2 regions of the Variovorax sp. KBS0712 genome follow, and region 1 is predicted to be linked to the other one. Evidence: riboswitches for the same ligand, from Rfam matches in the RefSeq annotation. Region 1 holds a riboswitch; the other holds the start of a gene.
The links. A riboswitch is a leader RNA that binds a small molecule or an ion and turns the genes downstream of it on or off. The one in region 1 is predicted to bind glycine.

Region 1 (14,329 bases):
AGCGTCGATGCATGAAAGCCCTCTTCGGAGGGCTTTTTTCATGGCGCTTCAGGCGAGGTACGCGGCGACCTCGTCGGGCGTGAGGAAGTGCACCAGCGACACCTGCGGGTTCTGCTCGGCGTGCAACACGTGGGTGAACCCGGTCCAGCCGCGCGCGGGCTTGTCGTCCGTCTCCAGCGCGACGAGCACCAGCCGCCCCTGCCGGCGCACGTTCTCGCGCAGCGTGCCTTCGCCCCAGGACCACGCCATGCGGTCCACCAGCTCGCCTTGGGCGAAGGCCGTCGCCTGCAGCCAGAGGAAGGCAGCGGCATCGCTGTCCGCGTCGCGGCGCGTGCGCGGCGGCTGGCGGATGCCCAGCGTCTGGGCGTGCGTTTCCATCAGGTCCTGCAGCAGCGAGAAGGCGTGGAAGTTGTTGTTGATGCCCTGTGCGCGAACGACCATGCCCGCGCGCGACGCCGGCAGCAGGACCACCAGTTCGTCCTCGTACGACAGCTGGGCCGCGGCGCGCAGGAAGTGCAAGGCCTCGAAGGGCAGCGAGTCGTTGGCGTACATCGCCTCGATGTGCGCGAGCAGGCCTGCGTCCGCCACCAGCGACTGGTGGTTGCGCACATCGCGCACCACCATGGTCATGAGCGGCAGCACCAGCAGGTCGACCGCGCGCTGCAGCGCATCGATCTCGAAACGCGCCTGCGGCGACAGTGCCGCGAGCGCCGCTTCGGCGGCCTGCCAGGCGGCGAGTTCTGCCTCGTCCTGCGGTTCGTCGCCCTCCTCGTCCTCCTCGTCGGGCTCGTACGGCTGCGCCGCGCAGTAAGGCGCCAGCGACGCCAGCAGGCGCCCGGCCAGCTGGCGCACGGCGTCGAACATGAGCTGCGGATCGGCGCCGTTCTCGACCAGCGCGCCGCAGAACACCGCCAGCAACGCGGCCCGGTGCGGATGCAGCTCGCCGAGCTGCGCGATGGCGGCCCGCAGCACCTCGTCCTTCGCCGAGCCCTCCACCACCTCGAAGTAGAGCGCGCGGACCTCCGGCCGTTTGAAGAAGGAAGCCTGGGTGTCGAGGTCGGCGTCCTGCAGCACAGGCAGTCGCAGGGTGGCAAGAAGATCGGGAGGCAGCATGGGCATGCGCAAATTGTGCGATACCGCCGACGCTATCCTCGCGACACAAGGACACAAGGAGACAGGACCCCATGCACATCGTCATCACCGGCGGCGCCGGCTTTCTCGGCGCGCGCCTGGCGCGCACCCTCCTGGCCCTGGGCCAGCTCTCGCTCGCCGGCGCGCCCACCCGCGACATCGCCCGTATCACGCTGGTCGACCGCGCCCCGCCGCCGCCCGACCTCGCGGCCAACGCGCGCATCGCAGCCGCCACCGGCGACCTCAACGCCCAGCTGGCCGACGACGGCGCCACCTTCTGGCGCGAGGCCGACGCGGTGTTCCACCTGGCAGCGGCCGTCAGCGGCGAATGCGAGGCCGACTTCGACCTGGGCATGCGCAGCAACTTCGCCGCCACGCACGGCCTGCTCGAGAAGCTGCGCGCGCTCGGCACGCGGCCGGTGCTGGTGTTCTCCAGCTCGCTCGCCGTGTTCGGCGATTCGCCCGAACAGCCGCTGCCCGCGCTCATCGACGACCACACGCTGCCCACGCCGCAGACCAGCTACGGCATCCAAAAATTCATCGGCGAGCAGCTGGTGGCCGACTACACGCGCAAGGGCTTCGTGCAGGGGCGCAGCGTGCGCCTCATGACGGTGAGCGTGCGCCCCGGCCTGCCCAACGGCGCGGCCTCGGGCTTCTTCAGCGGCATGATCCGCGAGCCGCTCGCCGGCCTGCGCGCGGCCTGCCCGGTGCCTGACGAGACGCCCGTGGCCATCGCCTCGCCGGCCCGGACCATCGAAGGCATCGTGCGCGCCGCCGAAGCCAGCGACGCCGACTGGGGCCCGCGCACCGCGCTCAACCTGCCCTCGCTGGCCACCACCGTGGGCGAAATGGCCGCCGCGCTCGAACGCGTGGCCGGCCGCGCCGCCACCGACCTGCTCGACCGCACGCCCGACGCCGCCATCCGCCGCATCGTGAAAACCTGGCCCGGACGCTTCGACACGCCGCGCGCGCGGGCCCTCGGCCTCACGGCCGACGAGAGCTTCGACGCGGTGATCCGCGCCTACGTCCGTGAAAGTCCCGACGCGGTCAAACTGGTTATTGGTGCATAGTCATTTCCTGACCTGCGCCTGACGCGCTTTCGACCCCCAACTCCCCGGAGACACCATGAAATTCGGCCACATCGCCGCCGCCTGCCTTTCGCTCGCCCTGGGCAGCGCCGCCCTCGCGCAGCAACCCACCGTTCTCAAGATCGGCTATGCGACGTCCAAGGAATCGCATTACGGCGTGGGCTCCACCGTGTTCTGCGAAGAGGTCGAGAAGAACACCCAGAACCGCTTCAAGTGCCAGCACTTCGCCAACTCGGCGCTGGGCGGCGAGCGCGAGCAGATCGAAGCGATCCAGCTGGGCACGCAAGACCTGCTGAACACCTCGACCGGCCCCGTGGGCAACTTCGTGCCCGAGGTCAAGATCGTCGACATCCCCTTCCTGTTCCGCGACTACGACCACGCCCGCAAGGTCATGGACGGCCCCATCGGCCAGGACATCCTGACCAAGTTCCCGAGCAAGGGCATCATCGCGCTGGCCTGGACGGAAAACGGCTTTCGCCACATGACGAACAGCAAGCGCGACATCGTCAAGCCCACCGACGCGGCCGGCCTGAAGATGCGCACCATGGAAAACAAGGTGCACATGGACGGCTACCGCACCTTCGGCATCCTGCCCACGCCGATGGCCTTCCCGGAACTCTTCGGCGCGCTGCAGCAAGGCACGGTCGACGGCCAGGAAAACCCGATTCCGGTGATCCTGTCCTCGAAGTTCTCGCAGGTGCAAAAGCACCTGTCGCTCACCGGCCACGTCTACTCGCCGGCGCTGCTGCTGCTGTCGCCCAAGGTGTGGAACAAGCTCTCGGACGCCGACAAGAAGGTGTTCACCGAAGCGGCGAAGAAGGCCTCGATCGCGCAGCGCAAGAAGGTCAACGACGACGAGAACAACGGCATCGCCCAGCTTGAGAAAGACGGCATGAAGGTCACGCGCACCGTCGACGGCGCGGCCTTCCGCGAAGCCCTGAAGCCGGCCTACGTGGGCTACGCCAAGGAATTCGGCGCCGACAACATCAAGAAGATCACGGACGTCAAGTAAGACTGCTCCGCCCCGACCGCGCCCGGCCCGCCTCAGTGTGCCGGGCGCTTCGCATTTCCGACACCACAGAGAACCACAACGTGCAAGCTTTCGAGCGCTACTTTCTCGCCGCCAACCGGTGGGCGCTGATCCTCCTGCTGGCGGCCATGTCCGTCATCATCTTCACCAACGTCGTGCTGCGCTACACCACGAACCAGTCGATCGAATGGGCCGAAGAGGTGTCGCGCCACATGATGATCTGGCTCACCTTCCTGGGCGCCGGGCCCGTGCTGCGCTACGGCGGCCACATCGCGGTCGAGAACCTGCAGGACGCCCTGCCCCGGCCCGCGGCCGTGGCGGTGCGCATCGTGGTGGCCGGGCTGCTGTTCGCCTTCTTCGGCTTCATGGTCTGGTACGGCTGGCTCTACATGGAGCGCACGATGTTCCAGCTCACCGCCGTGACGCAGATTCCGTTTGCCTACATCTACAGCGCGATGCTGATCGGCGGCGTGCTGCTGATCGTGCACTGGCTGCTGGTGGTGCGCGGCTACGTGCTGAACCGCGAGTTCGCGTCGGACGCGCATTTCGACGCCAACGCGTCGGCCTCGCTGTAAGGAGAAGACCATGGATGCCAGCATTGTCCTGATCGTCTCCGCCTGCGTGTTCCTGGCCATCGGCGTGCCCGTGGCCTTCGCGCTCGGCCTGGCCACGGCCGCCACCCTGATCCTCGCGGAAAGCTACCCGCTGATGGTGCTGCTGAAGGAAACCTTCACCGGCATCGACAGCTTTCCGCTGATGGCCGTGCCCTTCTTCATCCTGGCCGCCGAGCTCATGAGCGGCGGCTCGCTCACCGAGGTGCTGCTGCGCTTCGCGGGCCAGTTCGTCGGCCACCGCCGCGGCGGGCTGGGCTACACCAACGTGGTGTCTCTGACCTTCTTCTCGGGCATCTCGGGCTCGGCGCTGGCCGACGCGGCCGGCCCCGGCTCGATGCTCATCAAGATGATGGACAAGGCCGGCTACGACCGCTCGTACGCGGCGGCGCTCACGGCCTCCACGGCCATCGTGGGGCCGATCATTCCGCCCTCGATCATCATGATCATCTACGCGCTGCAGGACGAAACGGTGTCGGTCGGCCAGCTGTTCGTGGCCGGCATCGTGCCGGGCATCCTGATCGCGGTGGCGATGTGCGTGGTGAACTTCTACGTCTCGAAGAAGCGCAACTACAAGGGCGACGGCCAGACGCCGCCGCTGCGCGAAATTCTCATCACGACGTGGAAGGCGATTCCCGCCATCCTGCTGCCGGTGGTGATCCTGGGCGGCATGCGCGCCGGCTGGTTCACGCCCACCGAAGCGTCGGTGGTGGCGGTGTTCTACGCGCTGGTGTGCGGCAAGTTCATCTACCGCACGCTCGAGTGGAAGATGCTGCCCGACATCCTGTCGCGCTCGGCCCTGCTGTCGGCGTCGGTGCTGATCATCATCGGCCTGTCGGCCTCGTTCGCGTGGGTGCTGACCATCGAAGGCATTCCGCAGCAGATGGCCGAATGGCTCATCAGCATGAACCTCTCGCCGTGGATGTTCCTGATCATCGTCAACGTGTTCCTGCTCTTGTTCGGCATCTTCATCGAGCCGCTGCCGGGCGTGATGGTGCTGGCGCCGATCCTGGCGCCGGTGGCGATCAAGCTGGGCGTCGACCCGGTGCACTTCGCGATGATCGTGATCTTCAACCTCACGCTGGGCATGATCACGCCGCCGGTGGGCGGGCTGCTGTTCGTCACCTGCAACGTGTCGAAGGTGCCGATGTCGGCGCTGGTGAAGGAACTGGTGCCCTTCCTGTGGGCGCACGGCGCGGTGCTGATGCTGCTGACCTTCGTGCCGATGCTCAGCACCTGGCTGCCGCGCGCGCTCGGGTTCAAGTAGCGGCGCAGGCCGCTCCCGCCCCCGCCTTCACCCGCCTCAGGCCGGCGGGTGCAGGTACTGGCTCGGCGGCACGCCGAGCGTGCGGCGGAACATCGCGGTGAAGGCGCTCGGGCTCTCGTAGCCGTGCGCCAGCGCCACCTCCAGGATCGACGCGCCCGCGGCCAGCCGCGGCAGGCTCAGCAGCAGCCGCGCCTGGCGGCACCATGCACCGAAAGTCATGCCGGTCTCGCGTTCGAACAGCCGCGCCAGCGTGCGCGCGTTCATGTGCAGCCGCACGGCCCAGCCGTCGAGCGTGGCGGGCTGCGCGGGGTCGCGGATGAACGCCTCGCACAGCGCGGCCAGGCGCGCGTGGCGCGGCATCGGCACATGCAGCGACAGCGCGGGCGCGGCCTCGATCTCGTCGAGGATCAGCTCCATCACGCGCTCGTCGCGCCCGCCCGGCGGGTAGTCCAGCGGCAGCGACACGGCCGCCACGATCAGCTCGCGCAACAGCGCCCCCACGTGGATCACGCGGCAGTCGGCCCCCAGGTCGGCCCGCGTGCCGGGCTCGACGAAGACCGTGCGCATCTTCACCTCGCCCGCCATGCGGATCTGGTGCGTCATGCCCGGCGGCACCCAGACGCCGCGCCCCGGCGGCACCACCCAGCTGCCGGCCGCGGCGCCGACCATCATCACGCCCGAAATCGCATGAATGAGCTGCCCGCGCCGGTGCGCATGCGGCGGAATGAAGGCGTCGCCCGCCGGATCGGTGGCCAGCACGGCGACCGCGCGCGGAGTCGATTCGCCCTCGTCGGGGCGCAGATTCAGTTTGTCCATTTCGCGACGATGTTTGCACATTCGTAGCGAGAACATCTTCCCATGGCTTCCTACGATGGCTCTTCTCCCTCTTTTTCTCCAACCGGACATCCAGGAAAGAAGCCATCGCATGAACACGCGCCGACTCGGGCTGCTCACCGGCACCCATGCCGTCAACGACCTCTACCAGGGCCTCGTGCCCGCGCTGCTGCCCTTCATGGTGCTGGAGCGCGGCTACAGCTACACGGCCGTGAGCGGCCTGATGCTGGCGGCCACCGGGCTGTCGAGCGTGGTGCAGCCGCTGTTCGGCCTGTACGCCGACCGCCACCCGCGCGCCTGGCTGGTGCCCGTGGGCTTCCTGGTGGCGGCGCTGGGCGTGGTGCTGGCGGGCCTGAGCCAGAGCTACCTGCTGACCTGGATCGCGGTCGCGCTGTGCGGGCTGGGCATCGCGGCCTACCACCCGCCCGCCACCGTGGCCGCGCGCGCGGCGGCGGCGCCTCGCAGAAGGCGATGAGCGTGTTCTCGGTGGGCGGCACCATCGGCGCCTCGTTCGCGCCCGTGCTGGCGGCCACGGTGGTCGGCGGCGGCAGCCTGTCGCGCAGCTATCTGCTGGGCATTCCCGCGCTGGCGATGGGCGTGGTGTGGGTCGCGGCGAACGCGCGGCGCAGCGCGGCGGCCCACCATGCGGCCACGGCGGCGCGCGCCGCGCAGGCCCGCGCCCAGGTGCTGAAGCCGCACAACGACTGGCGCGCCTTCAGCCTGCTGGTGGCGACCATCGTGGGCTGGTCGATCCCCTACGTCACGGTGCTGTCGATGCTCTCGCTGCGCATCACGCGCGACCTGCACGGCACCACCTTCCAAGGCGCCGCGGCGCTCACCGCCTTCACCGCCGCGGGGGCCGTGGGCACGCTGGCCGGCGGCTGGCTCGGCGACCGTACCGGGCGCATGGGCACGATCCGCTGCGGCTACCTGCTCGCGCTGCCGGCCATGGCGGGCCTCGTGCTCGCCTCCACGCCCGGCGCGGCGCTGGCCTGCACCGCGCTGCTCGGCATGAGCATGTTCCTGCCCTTCGCTGCGCAGGTGACGCTCGCGCAGGACTACCTGCCGCGCAACCCGGCCACCGCCAGCGGCATCACGCTCGGTCTCGCGCTCTCGGTCGGCGGGCTGGTGTCGCCGCTGTTCGGCCTGCTGTCGGATGCACGCGGGCTCGGCGTGACGCTCACGGTGGTGTTGTGCGTGCTGTGCGTCGCGACCGTGCTGGCCTTGCGGCTGCGCAACCGCACGGTGCAGGTGATGGCGGGCGAGGCTGCGGCGGCCTGAGTTGAGTTCCGTTCCCGCGCAACGGCAGCGCCCACCGTGCACAGGGCACTGGGTGCTTCCCGCAGCGAAATCAAGGAGGAGCCGAAGGCGGGGGACATTCGCGGAGGGAAGCACCCGGTGTCCTGTGCACGCGCCCTGAACCACGAACCACCGAAATCCGTGGGCGATTCCACGCCGCACGCCTGCTCTTTCACTGCCAGAATCGACGCAAGCTTCGACGTCGAGCCTGACAGACAAGAAGAAGGAAAGAGAAGGACGCCATGCACCGAATCGTCGCCCAGGGCAGCAGCCTTGTCGCTGCCGGCTTGCTGGCCACCGCCGGTATCGCGGCCACGCCGGCCGCCGCGCCCGTTGCAGCCGTTGCGCCAGCAGCCGCCCCCGCCAATCCCGTCACCCACCTCGCCGAAGTGGAAACCGCCGTGCGCGCCTGGGCCGCCGCCTGGTCCGCGCGCGACGTCGAGCGCTACCTCGCAGCCTACGCGAGCGACTTCACCCCCGCGCGCGGCCAGACCCGCGAGCGCTGGGAGGCCGACCGGCGCGCCCGCATCACGGGCAAGTCGCGCATCAGCGTGGGCATCGAGGGGCTGGTGATCAGCGTCCAGGGCACGTCGGCCAGCGCGCAGTTCCGGCAGGTCTACAGCGCCGACGCGCTCACCGAGACCGACCGCAAGACGCTCGAGCTGCAGCGCGTGGGCCCGCGCTGGCTGATCCGCAAGGAGAGCGCGGGCAACTGACGCGCACCGCCTTTTCCCTGTAAGGCAAATGGTTCACGAAGATGTCACCACTTGCAACGATGCTGCAGCCTTCGACCTCCGAAAGCTGTGGCCGCCATGTTCCCCACCAAGACCGAGAAGGCACGCGACGAACTCCAGGCCGGGCAGCGCACGCTCAGCCAGCGTGAGCGCGCCCTGCTGCTCATGGCCGACGGCCGGCGCTCTCTGACCGACTTCAGCCCGCTGTTCCCCAGCCGCGTCGAGGCCGAGCAGGCGATCCAGGGGCTGATGCAGCGCGGCTACCTGCAGGTCGCGCGCCCGGTCGCGCCGCCTCCTGCACCGGCCCCCACGCCCGTCCCCGCCGCCGAGCCGATCCAGGTCGCCACCTCGGCCGACAGCTTCGACGGCAAGCGCTCGCTGGCCACCACGCGCATGTTCCTGTTCGACATCTGCGAGCGCATGTTCGTGCGCCGCGACCCGCGCTTCGCCAACCAGATGCGCGACGCCCTGCGCGAGGCCCGCGACCGCGAAGCCATGCTGACCATCGCCGCGCTGATGCTCTCAGAGATCGAGAAGGCCGCCGGCCCCGAGCGCGCCGACTCGCTGCGCGAGCGCATCGACAAGCTGCTGCCGCCGGCCGAAACCGTGCACTGAGCCGCCAGCCCCGGCCCCGCGATCCACTACACTCGCCGGGTCAGGAGAGAGCCCCGCGCGACGGGGCCGCCGAAGGCGCAGGGGTTCCCCGAACGCTCAGGCAAAAGGACTGACAAGACGCCGGCAACCACCGGCGTTTCCTTGCTGGAGAGAGGCCGTGGCATTGCATGCGGCCCACCGAAGGAGCAAACCCCGATCGTGGGGCGAATCTCTCAGGTAAAGCGGACAGCAGGGGTGGCCCGTGGCGTTGCAGCCATGGATTTCGACTGCCCCTTTGGAGTGCCCCGTGGCCGCTTCTACCGCTTCTGACGCCCAACTTCTCAAGACCCCGCTGTACGACCTCCACGTCGAGTTGGGCGCCCGCATGGTGCCCTTTGCGGGCTATTCGATGCCGGTCCAGTACCCCGCCGGCCTCATGGCCGAGCACAAGCACACGCGCGACGCGGCCGGCCTGTTCGACATCTCGCACATGGGCCAGTTGCGCCTGGTCGGCCCCGACGCCGCCGCCGCGTTCGAAACCCTGATGCCCGTCGACGTGATCGACCTGCCCGCCGGCAAGCAGCGCTACGGCCTGCTGCTGAACGACGAGGGCGGCATCCTCGACGACCTGATGTTCTTCAACGAAGGCCACGGTTCGATCTTCGTGATCGTGAATGGCGCCTGCAAGGTGGCCGACATCGCCCACATCCAGGACAAGATCGGCGCGCGCTGCCAGGTGCAGCCCCTGCCCGACCACGCGCTGCTGGCACTGCAAGGCCCGCAGGCCGCGGCCACGCTGGCGCGCCTGTCGCCCGGTATCGAGCGCTTCGTGTTCATGACCGGCGGCGCGGTGCAGATCGGCGGCATCGCCGCCTTCGTCACCCGCAGCGGCTACACCGGCGAAGACGGCTTCGAGATCTCGGTGGCCGCAAAAGACGCCGACGCCCTCGCCCGCCTGCTGCTCGCACAGCCCGAGGTGAAGCCCGTCGGCCTGGGCGCGCGCAACTCGCTGCGGCTCGAAGCCGGCCTGTGCCTGTACGGCAACGACATCGACACCACCACCACCCCGGTCGAAGCCTCGCTCAACTGGGCGATCCAGAAGGTGCGCCGCGCCGGCGGTGCGCGCGAAGGCGGTTTCCCGGGCGCGGCCAAGGTGCTGGCCCAATTGGCTGCCGTCGCCTCGGGCGCGGCCGGCCACACCGACCACAAGACACTCACGCGCAAGCGCGTCGGCCTCGTGGCACTCGAACGCATTCCGGTGCGCGACGGCACGCTGCTGCAGTCGCTCGAAGGCCACGACATCGGCACCGTCACCAGCGGCCTGCTCGGCCCCACGGCCGACCGCTGCGTGGCCATGGGCTACGTGGCCGCCGCCTTCGCCGAGCCCGGCACGCGCGTGCAGGCCATCGTGCGCGGCAAGCCGGTGCCGATGGAGGTCTCGACCCTGCCTTTCGTGCCGACGCGCTACTACCGCGGCTGACCGACACTGAACCCCGCAGACCCGGCTAGGCTCTGCACCCCGATTCCATTTTTTCCACGAGGAGTTTTTTCATGAGCATCAAATACACCAAGGACCACGAATGGGTGGCGGCCGAAGGCGGCGCCGCCACCGTTGGCATCACCGTGCATGCGCAGGACGCGCTGGGCGACGTGGTGTTCGTCGACCTGCCTGAAGTGGGCAAGACCTTCGCGCAGGGCGAGGTCGCCGGTGTGGTCGAGTCGGTGAAGGCCGCCGCCGATGTGTTCATGCCCGTGTCGGGCGAGATCACCGAAGTCAACGAAGCGCTGCGCGCCGACCCGTCGCTGGCCAACAGCGACCCGCTGGCCGCCGGCTGGTTCTTCAAGGTCAAGCTGAGCGAACCCGCGCAGCTCGACGCCCTGCTCGACGCCGCCAGCTACGACAAGTTCGCCGCCGAATCCTGATCCGCTGAACAGCAGCTTCCTCGCACCTTCGTTCCTTCTCCCCCGAGCCTTCACCGCCATGCCGATTCCCGCCCTTCCCTCTTTGCAAGAACTAGAGAACGCCGAAGAATTCCTCGCCCGCCACATCGGCATCGATGCGGCGGACGAGGCGCGCATGCTGCCGGTGATCGGCTCGGAAACGCGCGCGGAGCTCATCGACGGCATCGTGCCGGCGGCCATCCGCCGTGCCCGGCCGATGCGCCTGCCCGCGCCGGTCACGGAGGCCGACGCGCTGGCCGAGCTGAAGGCGCTGGCGTCGAAGAACAAGGTGTTCAAGAGCTTCATCGGCCAGGGCTACTACGGCACGCACACGCCGGGCGTGATCCTGCGCAACATCCTGGAGAACCCCGCCTGGTACACCGCCTACACGCCCTACCAGGCCGAGATTTCGCAGGGCCGCATGGAAGCCCTGCTCAACTTCCAGACGATGGTGTGCGACCTCACGGGCATGGCCATCGCCAACGCCTCGATGCTCGACGAGGCCACGGCCGCCGCCGAGGCGATGACGCTCGCCAAGCGCAGCGTGAAGAGCAAGAGCAACGTGTTCCTGGTCTCTGGCGACTGCCACCCGCAGACCATCGAGGTCATCAAGACCCGCGCCGCGCCGCTGGGCATCGAGGTCAAGGTGAGCACCGTGTCGGAAACGCTGCCGCACCTGATGGTGAGCGGCGAATTCTTCGGCGTGCTCGCGCAGTACCCGGCCACCACCGGCCACGTGCACGACCTGCGCCCGCTCGCGGGCCACGCGCACCAGTGCGACGCCGCCTTCATCGTCGCGGCCGACCTGCTGGCGCTGACGCTGCTGGTCGCTCCCGGCGAGTTCGATGCCGACATCGTCTGCGGCACCACGCAGCGCTTCGGCATGCCGCTGTGCAACGGCGGCCCGCACGCCGCCTACCTGGCCTGCCGCGATTCGTTCAAGCGCTCGCTGCCCGGCCGCCTTGTCGGCGTGAGCGTCGACACGCACGGCCAGCCCGCCTACCGCCTCGCGCTGCAGACGCGCGAGCAGCACATCCGCCGCGAGAAGGCCACCTCGAACATCTGCACCGCGCAGGTGCTGCCGGCCGTGGTCGCCAGCATGTACGCCGTGTACCACGGCCCCGACGGCCTCACGCGCATCGCACAGCGCGTGGCCGTGCTCACCGCCATCCTCGCCAAGGGCCTGTCGCAGATGGGCCGCGAGCCGGTGAACACAACCGCCTTCGACTCGCTGACGATCCGCACCGGCGACGACACGGCCGCGATCATCGAACGCGCGCAGGCCGGCGGCGTCAACCTGCGCCAGCGCCTGCAGCAGCACCTGGGCATCTCGCTGGACGAAACCACGACGCGCGCCGACATCGAAACCCTGTGGGCCCTGTTCGTGCCGGCCGGCACCGCGATGCCGCGCTTCGACGAGCTGGCCGCCAACACCACGCCGCTGATTCCAGAGGACCTGCGCCGCACCAGCGCCTTCCTCACGCACCCGGTGTTCAACACCCACAAGAGCGAAACGGCGATGCTGCGCTACATCCGCAGCCTGTCGGACAAGGACCTCGCGCTCGACCGCAGCATGATCCCGCTGGGCAGCTGCACCATGAAGCTCAACGCAACCAGCGAGATGATCCCCATCACCTGGCCCGAGTTCGCCAACATCCACCCCTTCGCGCCCGCCGACCAGCTGCAGGGCTACGCCCAGCTCGACGCGCAGCTGCGCGCTTGGCTGTGCGAGGCCACCGGCTACGCGGGCATCAGCCTGCAGCCCAACGCGGGCTCGCAGGGCGAGTACGCGGGCCTGCTGGCCATCAAGTCCTTCCATGAAGCCAAGGGCCAGGGCCACCGCAACATCTGCCTGATTCCCTCGTCGGCGCACGGCACCAACCCGGCCAGCGCCCAGATGGTGGGCCTGCAGGTGGTGGTGACGGCCTGCGACGCGCAAGGCAACGTCGACATGGACGACCTCAAGCGCGCCTGCGAGAAGCACAGCGCCCACCTGGCCGCCGTGATGATCACCTACCCCAGCACGCACGGCGTGTTCGAAACCCGCGTGAAGGAGCTGTGCGAGCTCGTGCATGAGCACGGCGGCCGCGTGTACGTCGACGGCGCCAACATGAACGCGCTGGTCGGCGTGGCCGCACCGGGCGAGTTCGGCGGCGACGTGAGCCACCTGAACCTGCACAAGACCTTCTGCATTCCGCACGGCGGCGGCGGCCCGGGCGTCGGCCCGGTCTGCGTGGTCGAAGACCTCGTGCCCTACCTGCCGGGCCACGCCACGGCCGGCGTGCCCTCGAATGGCGTGGGCGCCGTGTCGGCCGCGCCGCTGGGCAATGCGGCCGTGCTGCCGATCAGCTGGATGTACTGCCGCATGATGGGCGCCAAGGGCCTGCAGGCCGCCACCGAAACGGCCATCCTCAGCGCCAACTACATCAGCGCCCGCCTGAAGGACCACTACCCCACGCTGTACGCGAGCCCCAACGGCCACGTCGCGCACGAGTGCATCCTCGACCTGCGTCCGCTCAAGGACACCAGCGGCGTCACCGCCGAAGACGTGGCCAAGCGCCTCATCGACTACGGTTTCCATGCGCCCACGCTGAGCTTCCCCGTGCCCGGCACGCTGATGGTGGAGCCCACCGAAAGCGAACCGCTGGCCGAGCTCGACCGCTTCGTCGACGCGATGATCGCCATCCGCGGCGAGATCCGCCGCGTCGAAGAAGGCGTCTGGTCGAAGGACGACAACCCGCTCAAGCACGCGCCGCACACCGCCGCCAGCCTGCTGGGCACGGAGTGGAGCCACCCGTACTCGCGCGAACTCGGCGCGTTCCCGCTGGCCGAACTCAAGCAGGCCAAGTACTGGCCGCCGATCGGGCGCGTCGACAACGTCTACGGCGACCGCAACCTGTTCTGCAGTTGCGTGCCGGTGGGCGAGTACCAGGAAACCGAAGAGGCCTGACGAAGGCGCGGCGGCGCAGGCCGCCCGCCGTTCAGCCTTCGCGCCGGTACATGGCCCACTTCACGGTGAGCAGGTCCGCGGCGATCTTCGCGGCGTTCACGCCCGCGTAGGTTTCGGACGGATCGAACGCGAAGGCCGCCTGGTAGCGCTTGATGTGCGCGTAGTCCCGGTCGAAGGTCATCGGGCCCATGAGTTCGGTCGGGTCGGTGCCGGCGGGAAGCGCCAGGAATTTCCCGGGGTCGGTGGTGCTCTGGTAAAGATCGACGCTCATCAGGTTCATGGCTTGCCCTCGAAGTCGTAGGCGCAAATCATCTCGACCCTTCGCGCCGCATGCAATCGGCCCGCGCCTACAGGGCGTGCAGGCGGGGCGCTGTCAGTGCATCGCGCCTCAGGGCTGCTTCTTCTTCGCGATCTCGCCGGTGGCGATCTGCGCGCGCAGCCCGCGCAGGCTGGCCTTCATCTTGCGCTCGTTCTCGGGCCCCATGCGCACCAGGATCTTCTGGCCGGCCGAGAGCGATTCGAGCTTCGGGTCGGCGTATTCGTAGCGCACCCAGGGCCGCTGCGAGGGGATGTCGCCCTTCACCTCGACCAGCTTCACCTGCACCGGCCCCGTGGGCTCGGGCGCCTGCAGCAGGTGGTCGATCACGGCAATGAAGCGGTCGTTGAAGTAGCGCCCCGGATAGCCCAGCTCTTCGTACGCCTGCTGGAACAGCGGGTACAGCCGCGCATACACCGCCGCCGCCTTGGCCGGATCGACAGCCCCGGCCAGCATCACGATGCCGTTGTAGCGCGCGGCGTTGTTCGCCGCGATGGTCTGCACGCCGCCCTGCTGCGGCCCCTCGGTGATGAA
Region 2 (14,329 bases), on a different contig from region 1:
CGCTTGCGCGAACTCGTTGAGCCACTCGCGGCCATGTTGAGGGCCGGGGCTGAAGACCTTGCCCAGCTTTTTCCACTTGAACATATTCAGATCAATTCGAATTTCGGCAGCAACGAGTCTCTGATCTCGTCGACCGGGTTGAACATCATGACGTCGACCATCGACAGCCACGGCACGAAGGGGGCCTTGCCGAACTGCTTGTACTCAACGGGCAGGGACCGGATGAACTGCAGCGCAATGCCCTCCTGGGAAAAGCGCTCGCGCGAATAGAGTTCCAGGCCGCCGATGGTGTTGATATAGGTACCGGCATGGCAAGCCTCGCAGATGGCGAGCACACGGTCTTCGCCCTTCTGCGCATGATCGGCCGGTACGCCGGACGAGATCGCGATGGGTGTCGTGATGCCGAGGTACGTGCAGGTCTGGACGATCGAGCCGTGGATGTAGCGAAAGAGATTCGTCTCCTCGTTCATGACGAGCGAGCGCAGGAGCTCGATGCAGGGCTCGAAGTACGGCGCGGACCGGTACGCGCCGATGAACTGGTTCAGCAGCTTCTGCCGGTTGAAGTCAGCGGCCAGTTCGCGCTCGACGACGTCCAGCGCATCGGAGTCCTTCTTCAACGGCAGCGAGAAGACGGCGTCCGCGCCACCCTGCAGCAGCCGGTTGCGGTTGATCCAGCCCTTCTTTGTGTACTTGATGTTGTCGTACACCACGAACAGGTCCACCGCCGCGATCAGCTGGAAGTAGCCGATGTACGGCAGAAAGTACGGTTGCATGATCCCGACCTTCATCGCGCCGCCCTCCGTTCTTTGCACGCGCTCACAGCGTCGCGATCAGATCGACGATGCGTTCGACCTGATCGAGGCCCAGGTCCGGATAGATCGGCAGGCAGAGGATGCGGTCCGCCGCGCGGCTCGCGTTCGGCAGGTGGTCGCGACTGGCCGTTGGGAGACCGCGGTACATCGGGAACTCGGAGATCAACGGATAGAAATAACGGCGCGGGTGGACCTCGTGCGCCTTCAGTTGGGCGTAGAGCTCGTCACGCGACAGGCGGTACTCCGGTCCCACGAGGATCGGGAAGTACGCGAAGTTGGCCACCGATTCGCCGGCATCGGGAAGGCACACGATGCCCGGCACGCCGGCGAGCAAACGCCGGTAGGCGCCGTCAATGGCCCGGCGCAGATCCAGCGCGGTGTGCAGGTGCTTCAACTGCAGCAGGCCCAGCGCGGCATTGAACTCGCTCATCTTGCCATTGATGCCGGGCGCTACCACGGTGACTTCGCCCACATGGCCGAAGTTCTTGAGCTGGTCGATGCGGGTCTTGGTGGTCGCATCCTTGCAGACGATGGCGCCGCCCTCGAAGGTGTTGAAGACCTTGGTCGCGTGAAAGCTCAGCACCGACATGTCGCCGTGCCGCAGGATGCTGCCGCCCTCGTCCTGCACGCCGAAGGCATGCGCCGCGTCATAGATCACGCGCAGGTTGTAGGTGTCGGCAATCGTCTGGATGGCCTGGGTGTCGCAAGGATGGCCGTAGCAATGTACCGGCATGATCGCCGTCGTCTGCGGCGTGATGAGCGCTTCGATACGTGCTGGGTCGAGATTCAAGGTGCGCGGGTCGACGTCTGCGAAGACGGGCTTGATGCCGTTCCACAGCAGCGAATGCGAAGTGGCCACGAACGAGTACGGCGTGGTGATGACCTCGCCCGTGATCCGCATCGACTGAAGTGCTGTGACCAGGGCAATCGTTCCGTTGGTGAAGAGCGCGATGTGCTCCACGCCCAGGTACTCGCACAGCGCCTTCTCCAACTGCTGGTGGAACGGCCCGCCGTTGGTGAGGATCTTGTTGTCCCAGATCTGTTGCAGATAGGGCAGGAACTCGTCCAGCGGCGGCAGATAGGGCTGGGTCACATACACGGGCTTGGTCATGGGCGTTTCTTCTTTGAACCTCAGGAGCCCAGCATGGCGAGCACTTTCGTGCGCACCCTGTCCGCCGGGACGACATAGTCGGAATGCTTGAAGCTGGTGCTTTCGGTGGCTTCACCTTCCATGAACTCGGGCTTGAAGCCGAGATCAAGGATGGGGCCCAGCCAGCCCCCCCAGTTGAAGCTGTTCTGCTGGCCCAGGATCAATGCCTTCACATCGGTGGCCGCGAAGATGAGGCTGTTGAGCGCGGAACCGTTGGGCGCGACGATGAACTCGGCTTCGCCGAAGGTTCGCACCTGGCGCGCGAAGTCGTACTCCTCCAGGAAGATGGATTCGAAGCCCAGGTCCTGCAGTCGCTCGATAATTTCGGCTTCGTTGCGCAACAACCGCCAGGCACTGTTCTTTCGCGACAGGAACAGCCTGCGTGAGCGCTGGGCGGGCAGCGGATACCGCGCTGCCATCTTGTCCTTGATGTACTGCATCGACTCCGCAGACCATGACGCCTGGCGCTCCGGGGGGACCGTATGGTCGCGAAACAGCTCGACCGGAAAGAAAGTCGTCGTCGGCGCCACATGAAGGCATCCGACGTTCAGTGCGTGCCCGGCCTCCAGGCGATACAGCGGGTTCTCGACCAGCGCAGCGATGAAGTCGAAATGAGATGCAGGCATCTCGGCGTCAACGATGATCGGCAGGCTCGAGAAGCGCGGATGTTTCTCGAAATGGCGAAGCTTCGGGAGAAACTCGGCGAACCAATGGCCATACGCATTGCTCGCGAGGCCGGACAACATGATCCCCTCGTCGAGATGCGCAGTAGTGCCAATGGGTGCCAACAGCAACGCATCCGGCCGCTGCGCCAGCACGGTCTTGTCGTACGCCAGGCTGACCTGTTTTCCATACAGCTCGTCTGCCAGCACATCAGACACCACGCAGTCATCGCCCACATAGACCAGACTGGACGCGCTGACGATCCGCGCATTGCACAGTTCGGCGAGATAGGGCTGGCTTGCGAGCACGTGCTGTTCGTGCGGGTCGCTCGCGTAGACCTCGGTCGGTGCGACGAGGCGTATCGAAGGCGGCGCTCCCAAGCTCTGGTAACCCTCCCCGTTTTCGAGCGCCCAGTCCTTCACGGACCGGATGCGCCTGAACGACGGCTTTTGCCCCTCGTCGGCCCCCTCATCCATTTGCTCGAGCATGCGCACCAAGTCGGCATCCCGGCGCCAGAAGAACAGGAACTTCAAGGCCAGTGGCAATGGCAGTTTGTCCTTGGCGTACAACATGTCGAAGAGCCTGGAGAGTGCTGCGCCTTCGCCGCTGTCTGCCCGCGCCATCGCCATCCTCATCGCGGCCTCGAACGGCTCGACGATCGACTCTGCGGGCAGCTCGCAGCATCTCATGTACAGGGACAAAGCTTCCCCGGAATGCCCCATGGCGCTCTCGGTGTGCGCAAGCAACAGGTTGGCGTAGTAGTCGTTGCCATTCAAGGCCACTGCGGCACGGAGGTACTCCCGTGCATCCGCGTGCTGCTGCATCTGGGCGTAGGCATGCCCCAGGAAAAGCGACGCAACGAAATTCGATTCCGGCACGTCGATCACGGTGCGACAAAGGCTGATGGCCTCGCCGAATCGCCGCTCTCCGGCCAGCGCCATCCACTTGGCGTGTTCGGCGTAGATGTCGACCTTCCGCACTGCCTCAGGAGGCGCTGCGACAGGCGCCGGACCGAGCGGTTGGCGCGCATCCACCACCGAGGGGGACCGGCCCGTCAACCTTCGAATGATTCTGGACAGCATGAGATGAGATTGTTCCTGCGTTGGGGAGCCCGGCGATCACCGGAGAAACCCGTCAATCCGTGCGAGCACGTTGAAGACTGCTTCGGCGCCTTCAGGCCGATCGCTCATCCTCGGTCATGGCGGTTTGCTTCAACATCGCCCCCTCACACCGCGTTCAGGGCAAATCGGGTGAGGTTGAGACCAAAACGCTCGGCCTTGTCCAGGAATACTGGGTCTTCCGCCAAGGTCACGAGATGTTCGACCCCCATCATGCGTATTTCTTCCCGAGGATGAGACAGGAGAAAGAGCGCCTTGTCGAACGAGGTCAATGGCGTGTCAGGGTTGGCCACCGGTTCGAAGAGGCTGGGAAACGCGCGCCGAAGCTCTGCCGGCGCCCCGGTATCCAGAAGCGACCTGAAGATCGGGATGGACTCCGCCGTCGAGGCAAAGCTTGCGCGCGTCGACGAGAGGTTGGCCGAATGCCGGCGATAGCGAACGACACGCGGCCCTGCTTCTGCGAGCTTCAATCCGGAGGCCGCGGCGCGCAGCCAATAGTCGTAGTCCTGCAACTGGATGAGGCCGGGGCGGAACGTCCCGGTTTTCCGAACCGCCTCGCGACGCATGAACGCGGTAGGCGCGCACAGGAAATTGCCTTCCAGCAACAAGGTGCGCAGCAGCGGCTGTACAGGCCGCTCATCGAAGAACACCGGAAACGACTCGTCGGCCAAGGGTCCGCCTTCGGCGTCGATGAGGAACGGCTTCGAGAACACGATGTCGTTCGACGTGGCGTGCAGGAGTTCCAGTTGGGTGCCGATGCGGTCCTCGACGCACACATCGTCGCCCCCCAGAAGCGCAATGAACGCCCCATCGGCCGCCGCAAGTCCCTTGTTGATGGCCGACGAGGGACCGCCATTCCTTTGCTGCAGCAACACGATCCGGTTGCCGAACTCGGTGGCCAGCAGTTCGGCCCCGCCATCGGTCGAACCGTCATCCACGACGACCACCTGAAGATTCCGGTGGGTTTGCCTCAAGGCGCTGTCCACCGTTTCAACGACGAACTTCGCCTGGTTGAAGATGGGGATGACGACAGTGACCAGCGCCGAAGACATGCAACGGGCTCTGTCAGGAGAAGAACTTGCGGATGTGTCCGACCACGGCATCCACCTGCTCCGGCTTCATTTGCGGCCAGATGGGAAGCGACAAGGTCTCGTTCGCCGCGGCGGTCGCCAACGGCAGGCTGTCGGCCGGCAGGCCGAGCTCGGCGTAGGCGCCCTGCATGTGCGGTGCAATGGGGTAGTGCACGAGCGTCTGGACGCCCTGTGCCGTCAGGTAGGCCGACAGTTCAGCACGGCGTCCCGTACTGATCACGTACAGGTGGAACACGTGCGTGCTGTCCGCAGGCACGAACGGCGTGCGAAGGTCGCCCACACTTTCCAGCCCTTGCGAATACCTCGCGGCCAGCGCACGGCGCTGGTCGTTCCATGCGTCGAGGCGGCCCAGCTTCGCGCGCAGCAGTGCAGCCTGCAACTCGTCCAGGCGAGAGTTCACGCCCGCAACCTCGTGCACGTACTTCTGGCTGGAGCCGTAGTTGCGCAGCATGCGCAGGTTGGCCGCCAGTTCATCGTTGTCGGTCACCACGGCGCCTGCATCGCCCATCGCGCCGAGATTCTTCGTCGGGTAGAAACTGAACGCCGCTGCATCGCCGAGCGAGCCCGCCCGCTTGCCGTTGTGGGTCGAACCGTGCGCCTGGGCCGCATCCTCCAGGACAAAAAGTCCGAGCGGTCGCGCAATCGCGTTGATGGCATCCATTGCAGCGGGCAGGCCATACAGGTGCACCGGCATGATGGCCTTGGTCCTGCTCGTCAGCTTTTCCTTGATCCGGGCCGGGTCCATCAGGTAGGTCGCCGGATCGATTTCGACCGGAATCGGCGTGGCACCGACCATCGAAACCCCCAGCCACGAGGCGATGAATGTCTGCGAAGGAACGAGGACCTCGTCACCCGCTTTGATGCCCTGCGCACGCAGGGTCAGCGCCAGCGCATCGAGTCCGTTGCCCACGCCGATACAGTGCTTGACGCCGCAGTAGGCCGCAAACTCCTTCTCGAAGGCCGCGACTTCAGGGCCCATGATGACGTGGCCACTGTTCATGACCCTCGAAAAGGCCTGCTGAAAATCGTCTGCCAACTCGGCATGGCCAGCATGAATATCAAAAAATGGGGTCATGTTATTTACCTTTTCGTGCCACTGAAATGAATTCTTCGTAGTTTCTGATGTAGTCGGATTCTTCGTACCTCATCGAGGCAAGAACCAGACAGACGGCACCAGAAGAAAAATTGTTCAACTCTCGCCATACCAGGGACTTCATGAAAATCCCTTGGAATGGCCTGTTGCAGGTAACTGTTCTTCTTTCGTACCCATTGTCGAGAACGACATCAAAACTACCCGCAACAGCAATGATCAATTGCTGCAATTGATGATGTGCATGTCCGCCCCGGGCTTCGCCCGCGGGAACGTCGTACAAATAGTAAACCCGCTGAACATCAAAAGGAATGTGACGTCCTCCTTCGACGAACGTCAAATTTCCCCGTGGATCGGTCAACCGCTCCAGGTCGAGTATTTCTACAGCATTGTCCAGCGAAAATTCAGGAGTTTTGGTTTCTTTCATCGGCAGTCCCTTTGCTCTTTTATTCCTCGTCGGAAATTGCAGAAATCACTGCATCTTCATCGACATGGTAGTCATCGTGTACGCTGTAAATGTCATCTCGCACGTGTGCGCGCGGCCCCTGCACAATTTTTACCTTGGCGCCAGAAACCCGCCCCAGGAGCTCCCAAAAATAGAGCTGATGGCTGGGATGATCGGAAGCCAGAACGACCACTTTCGCTCCAGGCTTGCACCAGACCATGTTGGTCATCTGCGCCCCCGTCGGCCCCACAATCACTTCAGCGTCCTGGAAGGCTCGGATTTGCGCCTCGAGATCCAATTCATCGGCGTGCATCACCTCGAATCCGAGTTTCTCGACGCGGGCTTCTATTTCTCGCTGATTCAATAGCTTTCGATAGCTGCCATTGCGTGCTGCAAAAATCTTTCGCCCTCGCGAAAAATCTTTCGTCGCAAAAGCGCGTTGACATCTTTCCACGCCCGCACGAATTCGATTGACATCGAGTCCCGTCTGGCGAGCCATCTCACCGCCATGGTAGGCATCCACAACCGAAGTCATGTCAGAGGGATAGTACATCTGCTTCACGCGATACAAAGTCCCCGACTCCAGCAGGATGACCGGACGTTGCTCAAGATTGGCCAACTCAAGCAGCTTCGCGATGTTGGGGTGAAGGCCTTCTGTACAAAGAAAAGGCACATTCAAAGGCACATCAGCCTCTTCCGCCAGCAGCATTCTTGGAAGCGTTTCCGCAATGAAATGAAAGTAATTATTTTCATACTCATGCATGATGTGAAACCCGCGCTCTATCCAGGCAGCCTGCCGAGCGCTCACCTCGATATGCAGATGTCCAGGTGCCGCTGCGCGCTTCGCCTTTCCATATTTGATGGCGGCGTCTTCTCTGCACAGGAAATGCGCATTTTCGTCATGCAGCAAAGAATTCGTCGGCCCGATCAGATAGCGGGTTCCCGCAATGGTCGTCGCGTCGTTGATTTCGGCGACAAATCCGACCTTCGGATAATCCGGGGGGCCATCAAGACCCTCGCAAAACCCGGGTGCAATGCGATGAACAATCCGTCCCGCGCCGCCAGCCTGAGACGCCACTGAAAAAACCGAGTCAACCGGCAGATCGACGGAACAAGGCCGCGCCGCATAGGACGGCGCCAACGCTCCCATGAATTCGGACAAGGCAGGAACAGAATCGAAATGCGCCAGCCGTGCCGGCAAACGCCCCTCGGCCGCACCGAATTTCAAATAATGCAGCAACGGGCTCAATTGCGTGGCGGCGACATCGGGGTATTCATCCAGATACCACTGCGGGTCGAACCTCGCGCTGGGCGCATCCCCTGCACGCTCTCCAATTTCAAGATAGTGGGCCAGCGGGTTCTTTTCCGCCGCACGCAATTCGGGGTGGCGATCGAGATACCAGGTGGTATCGAACATGGGATTGGGATTTCCCCTCAGGAATCCCCCTCCCAGATAGTGCTCCCACGGGTTGGCGATCAGTGCACGGTCCGGCAGCCCCTTGAGGTACCAGGCTGCGTCGAAAAGCTCCACCAGCTGCGGCGTCTTGCGCGGCAGCCGCTTGCGAAGCGCCCCTTTTGCGGCGTCCAGCAAGCTCTCTTTCTTTTCCTTGATGGCAGGCGAACTTTTCACGGCTGTGCGGCCCTGATGTCGTCCGGACGACCGATGGCGATCCCCTTGCACAGGCACCCGTACGCGACCAGCCCGTTGAAGTCAGCAAGTTGTCTCATCTGGAATTGGAATATTTTTGAGATGGCCCGCGTGGGAAGGGCTCTGAAGAAAACGCCGCAAACCGGCTGCTGGTCGACCTGTGTTCAGCCGGGAATTTCGGCGCTCAGGAAGGGCGGCGCTGCCGCGTCCTTGGCGGACAGCTTCGGCGCGATGCCCGTGTCAGGCCACTCGATCGCCAACGTGGGGTCGTTCCACGCAATGCAGCGCTCGTGCGCCGGTGCGTAGTAGTCCGTCGTCTTGTACAGAAAATCAGCCGACTCGCTGAGCACCAGGAAGCCGTGCGCGAGACCCGGCGGAACCCACAACTGCCGATGGTTATCTTCCGACAGTTCACTGCCCACCCATTGCCCGAAGGTCGGCGACGACCGACGGATGTCCACCGCCACGTCGAACACCGCCCCTCGAACCACGCGCACCAGTTTTCCCTGTGGTTGCTGCACCTGGTAATGGAGGCCTCGCAAGACCCCCTTGGTGGAGCGCGAGTGGTTGTCCTGAACGAAGTCGACGCGCTGGCCGACGGCTTCGTCGAAAGCCTTCTGATTGAAGCTCTCGAAGAAAAACCCGCGTGCGTCGCCGAACACCTTGGGTTCGATCAGCAACACGTCGGCGATGGCCGTCTGCGTGACCTTCATGAGCGCACACCTTCGGCCAGCAAATGGCTGAGGTACTTGCCGTAGCCATTCTTCTGCAACGGTGCTGCAAGCTTGGCCAGTTGTTCGTTGTCGATGAACCCATGGCGCCACGCGATCTCTTCGGGGCACGCGATCTTGAGCCCCTGCCGATGCTCCAGCGTCGCGATGAACTGCCCGGCCTCCAGCAGGCTTTCATGCGTGCCGGTATCGAGCCAGGCGTAGCCGCGCTGCATGATCTGCACGTTGAGCCGGCCAAGATCGAGGTACGCCTGATTGACGGCCGTGATCTCAAGCTCGCCTCGCGCACTCGGCTTCACGGCCTTGGCGATGTCGATGACCTGGTTGTCGTAGAAGTACAGGCCCGTCACGGCGTAGTTGCTCTTGGGCTTGAGCGGCTTTTCCTCGATGCTGCTGGCCTTGCCTTGTGCATCGAATGCGACCACGCCATACCGCTCCGGGTCATGCACGTGGTACGCGAAAACAGTGGCTCCCGCGTCCTGCGCGTCGGCGCCGCCCAGCAGATGGGCAAAGTCATGCCCATAGAAGATGTTGTCCCCCAACACCAGCGCACTCGGCGAGTTCCCCACGAACTTGTCGCCGATGATGAACGCCTGCGCCAGGCCATCGGGACTCGGCTGCACCGCGTACTGCAGGTTGATGCCCCACTGGCTGCCGTCGCCCAGCAGCTGCTGGAAGCGCGGCGTGTCCTGCGGCGTGCTGATGATCAGGATGTCGCGCATGCCGCCGAGCATCAGGGTGCTCAGCGGGTAATAGATCATGGGCTTGTCGTACACCGGCAGCAGTTGCTTGCTCATGGCGAGCGTGGCCGGGTGCAGGCGGGTGCCGGAGCCACCGGCAAGGATGATGCCTTTGCGTTGCGTCATGGGAGTCTTCTTCTGTGAGGGGCAGGAAAAATCAGTCGGTCAGAGCGTCTCGCGCAGCATGCGTGCCACGCCTTCCTGCCATGGCGGCAGGCGCAGACCGAAGGTGGTCTGCAGCTTGGTGGTGTCGAGCCGCGAGTTGTGCGGCCGCTTCGCGGGCGTCGGAAAGGCGCTGGTGGGCACGGCCTCCACGGCCTGCGGGCCGGCCTTGAGTTCGACGCCGGCCTGCTGCGCCATCTCGAGCACGAAGCGCGCGTAGCCGTGCCACGTGGTCTCGCCGCCGGCGATGGCGTGGTACAGGCCGGCCTTGGCCGGGTCCTGCAAGGTGGCGCGGATGGCGTGCGCGGTGATGTCGGCCAGCAACTCGGCACCGGTGGGAGCGCCGAACTGGTCGTCGATGACCGTGAGCTTGTCGCGCTCCTTGGCCAGGCGCAGCATGGTCTTGGCGAAGTTGCCGCCGCGTGCGGCGTACACCCAGCTGGTGCGAAAGATCAGGTGCTTCGCGCAATGCCGCACCACCAGCTGCTCGCCTTCGAGCTTGGTCTGGCCGTACACGCTGAGCGGACCGGTCGCGTCATCTTCCTTCCAGGGGCGGGTGCCGCTGCCGTCGAAGACATAGTCGGTGGAGTAATGCACCATCAGCGCACCAATCTGCTGCGCCGCCTCGGCCACCACGCCGGGCGAGGTGGCGTTGAGCTTGCGCGCGAAGTCGGGCTCGCTCTCGGCCTTGTCGACGGCGGTGTGCGCGGCGGCATTGACGATGACGTCGGGGCGCACCGCCAGCACGGTTGCGGCCAGCTGCTCGGGGCGGCTGAAGTCGGCGTGGAAGTCGGTGCTGTCGAAGTCCAGTGCGACCACTTCGCCGAGCGGTGCGAGGCTGCGCTGCAGCTCCCAGCCGACCTGTCCACCTTTGCCGAGCAGCAGCAACTTCATGCGGAAACCTTTGCGGGTGTGGCGTCGTACTGCTTCTCGACCCATTCACGGTACGCGCCGCTTTGCACGTTGCGCACCCACTCGCCGTTCGCGAGGTACCACTGGACGGTCTTGCGGATGCCGGTGTCGAAGGTCTCGGCGGGCTTCCAGCCGAGTTCGCGCTCGAGCTTGCGTGCATCGATGGCGTAGCGACGGTCGTGGCCCGGGCGGTCCGTGACGTAGGTGATCTGTTCCTTGTACGGCTTTCCGTCGGCGCGGGGGCTCAGTTCGTCGAGCAGCGCGCACACGGTGTTGACGATCTCGATGTTGGGCTTCTCGTTCCAGCCGCCGACGTTGTAGGTCTCGCCGAGCTTGCCGGCCTCGAGCACGCGGCGGATGGCGCTGCAGTGGTCCTTCACGTAGAGCCAGTCGCGCACCTGCATGCCGTCGCCGTACACGGGCAGGTTCTTGCCGGCCAGTGCGTTGACGATCATCAGCGGGATCAGCTTCTCGGGGAAGTGGAACGGGCCGTAGTTGTTCGAGCAGTTGGTGGTGACCACCGGCAGGCCGTAGGTGTGGTGCCAGGCGCGCACGAGGTGGTCGCTGGCGGCCTTGCTGGCCGAGTACGGGCTGTTGGGCTCGTACTTGTTCTCTTCGGTGAAGGCCGGGTCGGTCTTGGAGAGCGAGCCGTAGACCTCGTCGGTCGACACATGCAGGAAGCGGAAGGCCGCCTTCTGGTCGGCCGGCAGGGCGTTCCAGTAACCGCGCACCGATTCGAGCAGGCGGAAGGTGCCGAGCACGTTGGTCTGCACAAAGTCTTCCGGGCCGTGGATCGAGCGATCCACATGCGATTCCGCGGCAAAGTTCACAACGGCACGGGGTTTGTGCTCGGCCAGCAGGCGATCGAGCAGCGCGCTGTCGCCGATGTCGCCCTGCACGAAGACGTGGTTCGCGTTGCCCTTGAGCGACGCGAGGGTCTCGAGGTTGCCCGCATAGGTCAGCTTGTCGAGGTTCACGACGGGCTCGTTGCCCTGCGCGATCCAGTCGAGCACGAAATTGGCGCCAATGAAGCCTGCGCCGCCGGTAACCAGGATCATGGAGTCCCCTGCATGTAGAAAAAAGTTTGCTTTACCAAAAATCAACATTCAATTATCCCATCGGTGTGAAGTGCCGATGTACAGGGCTTGGCCGGCTTGCGGGGCCCGCCTACAATCGCCAACAATTGCAGGAGAGCGGGCCTCCACGGAGGCCCTACCGAAGGCGCAAACTCCCATAAACGCTCAGGTCGGCCCGACGACATTCCAGGCAACGCCCAGGAACTTCGGCAAGGGGTCAGTACTGCACTCATCGATACAGCCGTCTGGAGAGCCGCCACGCCATGTGGCGCACCGAAGGAGCAAACCCGCTGCGGGTGCAGCAGGGTGAATCTCTCAGGTACCGAGGACAGGGGGAGCGGCAACTTGGACATCGGCCGTCCGGTTGCTCGCTATTTTTTCAATAGCACTCCACGCCCGCCGTTCAAGCGCTGCAAACTCAAAGGTACTTGCAATGCGTGTGATCGTTCTTGGCGCCGGCCTGCTCGGCGTGACTTCGGCCTACTACCTCCAGCAACTCGGCCACGAGGTGACCGTGATCGACCGGCAGGCCACCCCGGCCGCCGAAACCAGCTTCGCCAACGGCGGCCAGATCTCGGTCAGCCATGCGGAACCCTGGGCCAATCCGAGCGCGCCGCTGAAGGTGCTGCAATGGCTCGGCAAGGAAGATGCGCCACTGCTCTTTCGCATCCGCGCCGACATGCGCCAGTGGCTCTGGGGCCTGCAGTTCTTGCGCGAGTGCCCCCCCGCGCGCACCCGCCACAACATCGAACAGATCGTTCGTCTCGGTACATACAGCCGGGAAATGTTGCAGCAATTGCGTCGAGACACCGGCCTGAACTATGACCAGCGCACGCAAGGCATCCTGCACTTCTACACGACGCAAAAAGAATTCGACGGCGCCCTCGCGCCCGCCGAGCAGATGCGTGCCCTGGGCTGCGAACGCCTGGTCATCTCGGCCGACGAGGCCATCAGGATCGAACCCGCCCTCGCCCACATCCGTCCGCAACTCGCCGGCGCCACCTACACCGCCGAAGACGAATCGGGCGACGCCAACCGCTTCGCGCGCGAACTCGTGAAGCTGGCCGAGGCGGCCGGCGTGAAGTTCCTCATGAGCCACACGGTGACCGCGCTGCGCGAAGCCGGCGGCAGCATCGACCACGTCGAGGCGACCGACAACGAAGGCCGCTTCCAGCGCATCCGCGGCGATGCCTTCGTGCTTGCGATGGGTTCGTTGAGCCCGCTGTACGCCGCGCCGCTGGGCATCCGCCTGCCGATCTACCCGGCCAAGGGCTACTCGGTGACGCTGCCCGTGAAGGACGCATCGAAGGCGCACCAGGTCTCGCTGACCGACGACGAATACAAGCTGGTGTTCTCTCGCTACACGTCGGAGTCGGGCGACCGCCTGCGCATCGCCGGCACGGCCGAGCTCAACGGCTACGACCGCGACCTGAACCGCGTGCGCTGCGAAGCCATCGTGCGGCGCGTCGAAGAACTCTTCCCCGGCGCCGGCGACACCGAGCGCGCGCAGTTCTGGACCGGCCTGCGCCCGGCCACGCCGAGCAACGTGCCGCTGATCGGCAAGACCAAGCTGCCGAACCTGTTCCTCAACACCGGCCACGGCACGCTCGGCTGGACGCACGCCTGCGGCTCGGGCAAGTCGATCGCGCGCATCGTGAGCGGGCTGGCGCCCGAGGTCGATTTCGCGTTCGCCGGCATGCCGGCGCCCGCGCCGCGCGCCGTGCAACCCGCACTGGGCTGACACGACACGCGCCCTCGGGTCATGCCTTGAACGTGACCCAGGGCTTGAGCCGCACGGCGCAGCGGATGAGCCCCGCGCTTTCCTGCGCCTCGATCACCGCGCCGATCGGCTTGTAGGCCTGCGGCGCCTCTTCGATGCGGCGCTCTTCGCGCAGCGTCACGCATTGCCAGCTGGCATCGGCGTCGCCGGGTGCGGGCCGCATCGCGCGCACTTCCTGCCGACGCATGCGCCGGCCGGCGCCGTGGCTGCACGACCACAGCCAGTCCTCATGCCCCAGCCCGGTCGCAAGGTACGAGTGATCGCCCATCGACCCGGGAATCAGCGCGAGGTCGCCCGCATGCGCCGGCGTCGCGCCCTTGCGATGGATGTTCATGCCGTGCTCGCGCAGCACCACGTTGTGCGGCACGTCGACCACCAGCGTCGACGCCGTGGCGCCCAGCAGCTCGGCGAAGTCCTTGCGCACCAGCTCGGCCAGCACGACCCGGTTGGCCCACGCATAGCGCGCGGCCACGCCCATGGCTTCGAGGTACTCCTGCGCCAGCGGCCCGGCCAGCCCGTACAGCCCGCTCTTCGGATGGCGCAGGCCCTGCGGCCATTCAGCCCGCGCGCGGTCCATCCAGCGGCCGCCGACATGGAACCCGATGTCGCGCGAGCCGCTGTGGATCATCACCACGACCTCGCCCGCCTTGAGCCCCGCGCGATACGCCGCGTGCCGGTCCATCACCTGGTCGACCACCTGCAACTCGACGAAGTGGTTGCCGCTGCCCGGCGTGCCGAGGCACGGGTCGCGGAACACCTCGTGGCGCGCGCCGGTGTAGGCCGACGGTGCGTGCCGCGACTGCCCGCCGAAGCTCGCCAGGCCGATGCACGCGCCGATCTCGGCCTGCAGCCGGTCGCGGTCGCAGGCCGCCCAGAGCCCGTCGTTGCGCACGGCGTCCAGGAACGCGGCC

Region 2: linked by a shared signal. The riboswitch ahead of FFI97_RS27700 (D-amino acid dehydrogenase) and the one ahead of gcvT (glycine cleavage system aminomethyltransferase GcvT) in region 1 are both predicted to bind glycine.

The regions. Positions count from the first base shown of each region.
Region 1 covers NZ_VCCD02000001.1:2,269,907-2,284,235, forward strand. The annotation lists gene FFI97_RS10435 (hypothetical protein) at 49-1,119, opposite strand; gene denD (D-erythronate dehydrogenase) at 1,185-2,201, shown strand; gene FFI97_RS10445 (TRAP transporter substrate-binding protein) at 2,257-3,231, shown strand; gene FFI97_RS10450 (TRAP transporter small permease) at 3,312-3,824, shown strand; gene FFI97_RS10455 (TRAP transporter large permease) at 3,835-5,127, shown strand; gene FFI97_RS10460 (AraC family transcriptional regulator) at 5,164-5,943, opposite strand; partial or broken gene FFI97_RS10465 (MFS transporter) at 6,140-7,242, shown strand; gene FFI97_RS10470 (hypothetical protein) at 7,503-7,976, shown strand; gene FFI97_RS10475 (hypothetical protein) at 8,073-8,609, shown strand; glycine riboswitch at 8,641-8,727, shown strand; glycine riboswitch at 8,744-8,848, shown strand; gene gcvT (glycine cleavage system aminomethyltransferase GcvT) at 8,896-10,068, shown strand; gene gcvH (glycine cleavage system protein GcvH) at 10,140-10,511, shown strand; gene gcvP (aminomethyl-transferring glycine dehydrogenase) at 10,570-13,479, shown strand; gene FFI97_RS10495 (hypothetical protein) at 13,511-13,759, opposite strand; gene FFI97_RS10500 (DUF3014 domain-containing protein) at 13,868-14,329, opposite strand, start outside.
Region 2 covers NZ_VCCD02000003.1:612,898-627,226, forward strand. The annotation lists gene FFI97_RS27640 (glycosylase) at 1-84, opposite strand, end outside; gene FFI97_RS27645 (WbqC family protein) at 87-773, opposite strand; gene FFI97_RS27650 (DegT/DnrJ/EryC1/StrS family aminotransferase) at 817-1,923, opposite strand; gene FFI97_RS27655 (glycosyltransferase family 61 protein) at 1,944-3,707, opposite strand; gene FFI97_RS27660 (glycosyltransferase) at 3,851-4,795, opposite strand; gene FFI97_RS27665 (DegT/DnrJ/EryC1/StrS family aminotransferase) at 4,809-5,909, opposite strand; gene FFI97_RS27670 (sugar 3,4-ketoisomerase) at 5,911-6,351, opposite strand; gene FFI97_RS27675 (glycosyltransferase family 61 protein) at 6,371-7,999, opposite strand; gene rfbC (dTDP-4-dehydrorhamnose 3,5-epimerase) at 8,182-8,730, opposite strand; gene rfbA (glucose-1-phosphate thymidylyltransferase RfbA) at 8,727-9,614, opposite strand; gene rfbD (dTDP-4-dehydrorhamnose reductase) at 9,654-10,544, opposite strand; gene rfbB (dTDP-glucose 4,6-dehydratase) at 10,541-11,620, opposite strand; glycine riboswitch at 11,739-11,830, shown strand; glycine riboswitch at 11,874-11,980, shown strand; gene FFI97_RS27700 (D-amino acid dehydrogenase) at 12,072-13,379, shown strand; gene FFI97_RS27705 (RtcB family protein) at 13,399-14,329, opposite strand, start outside.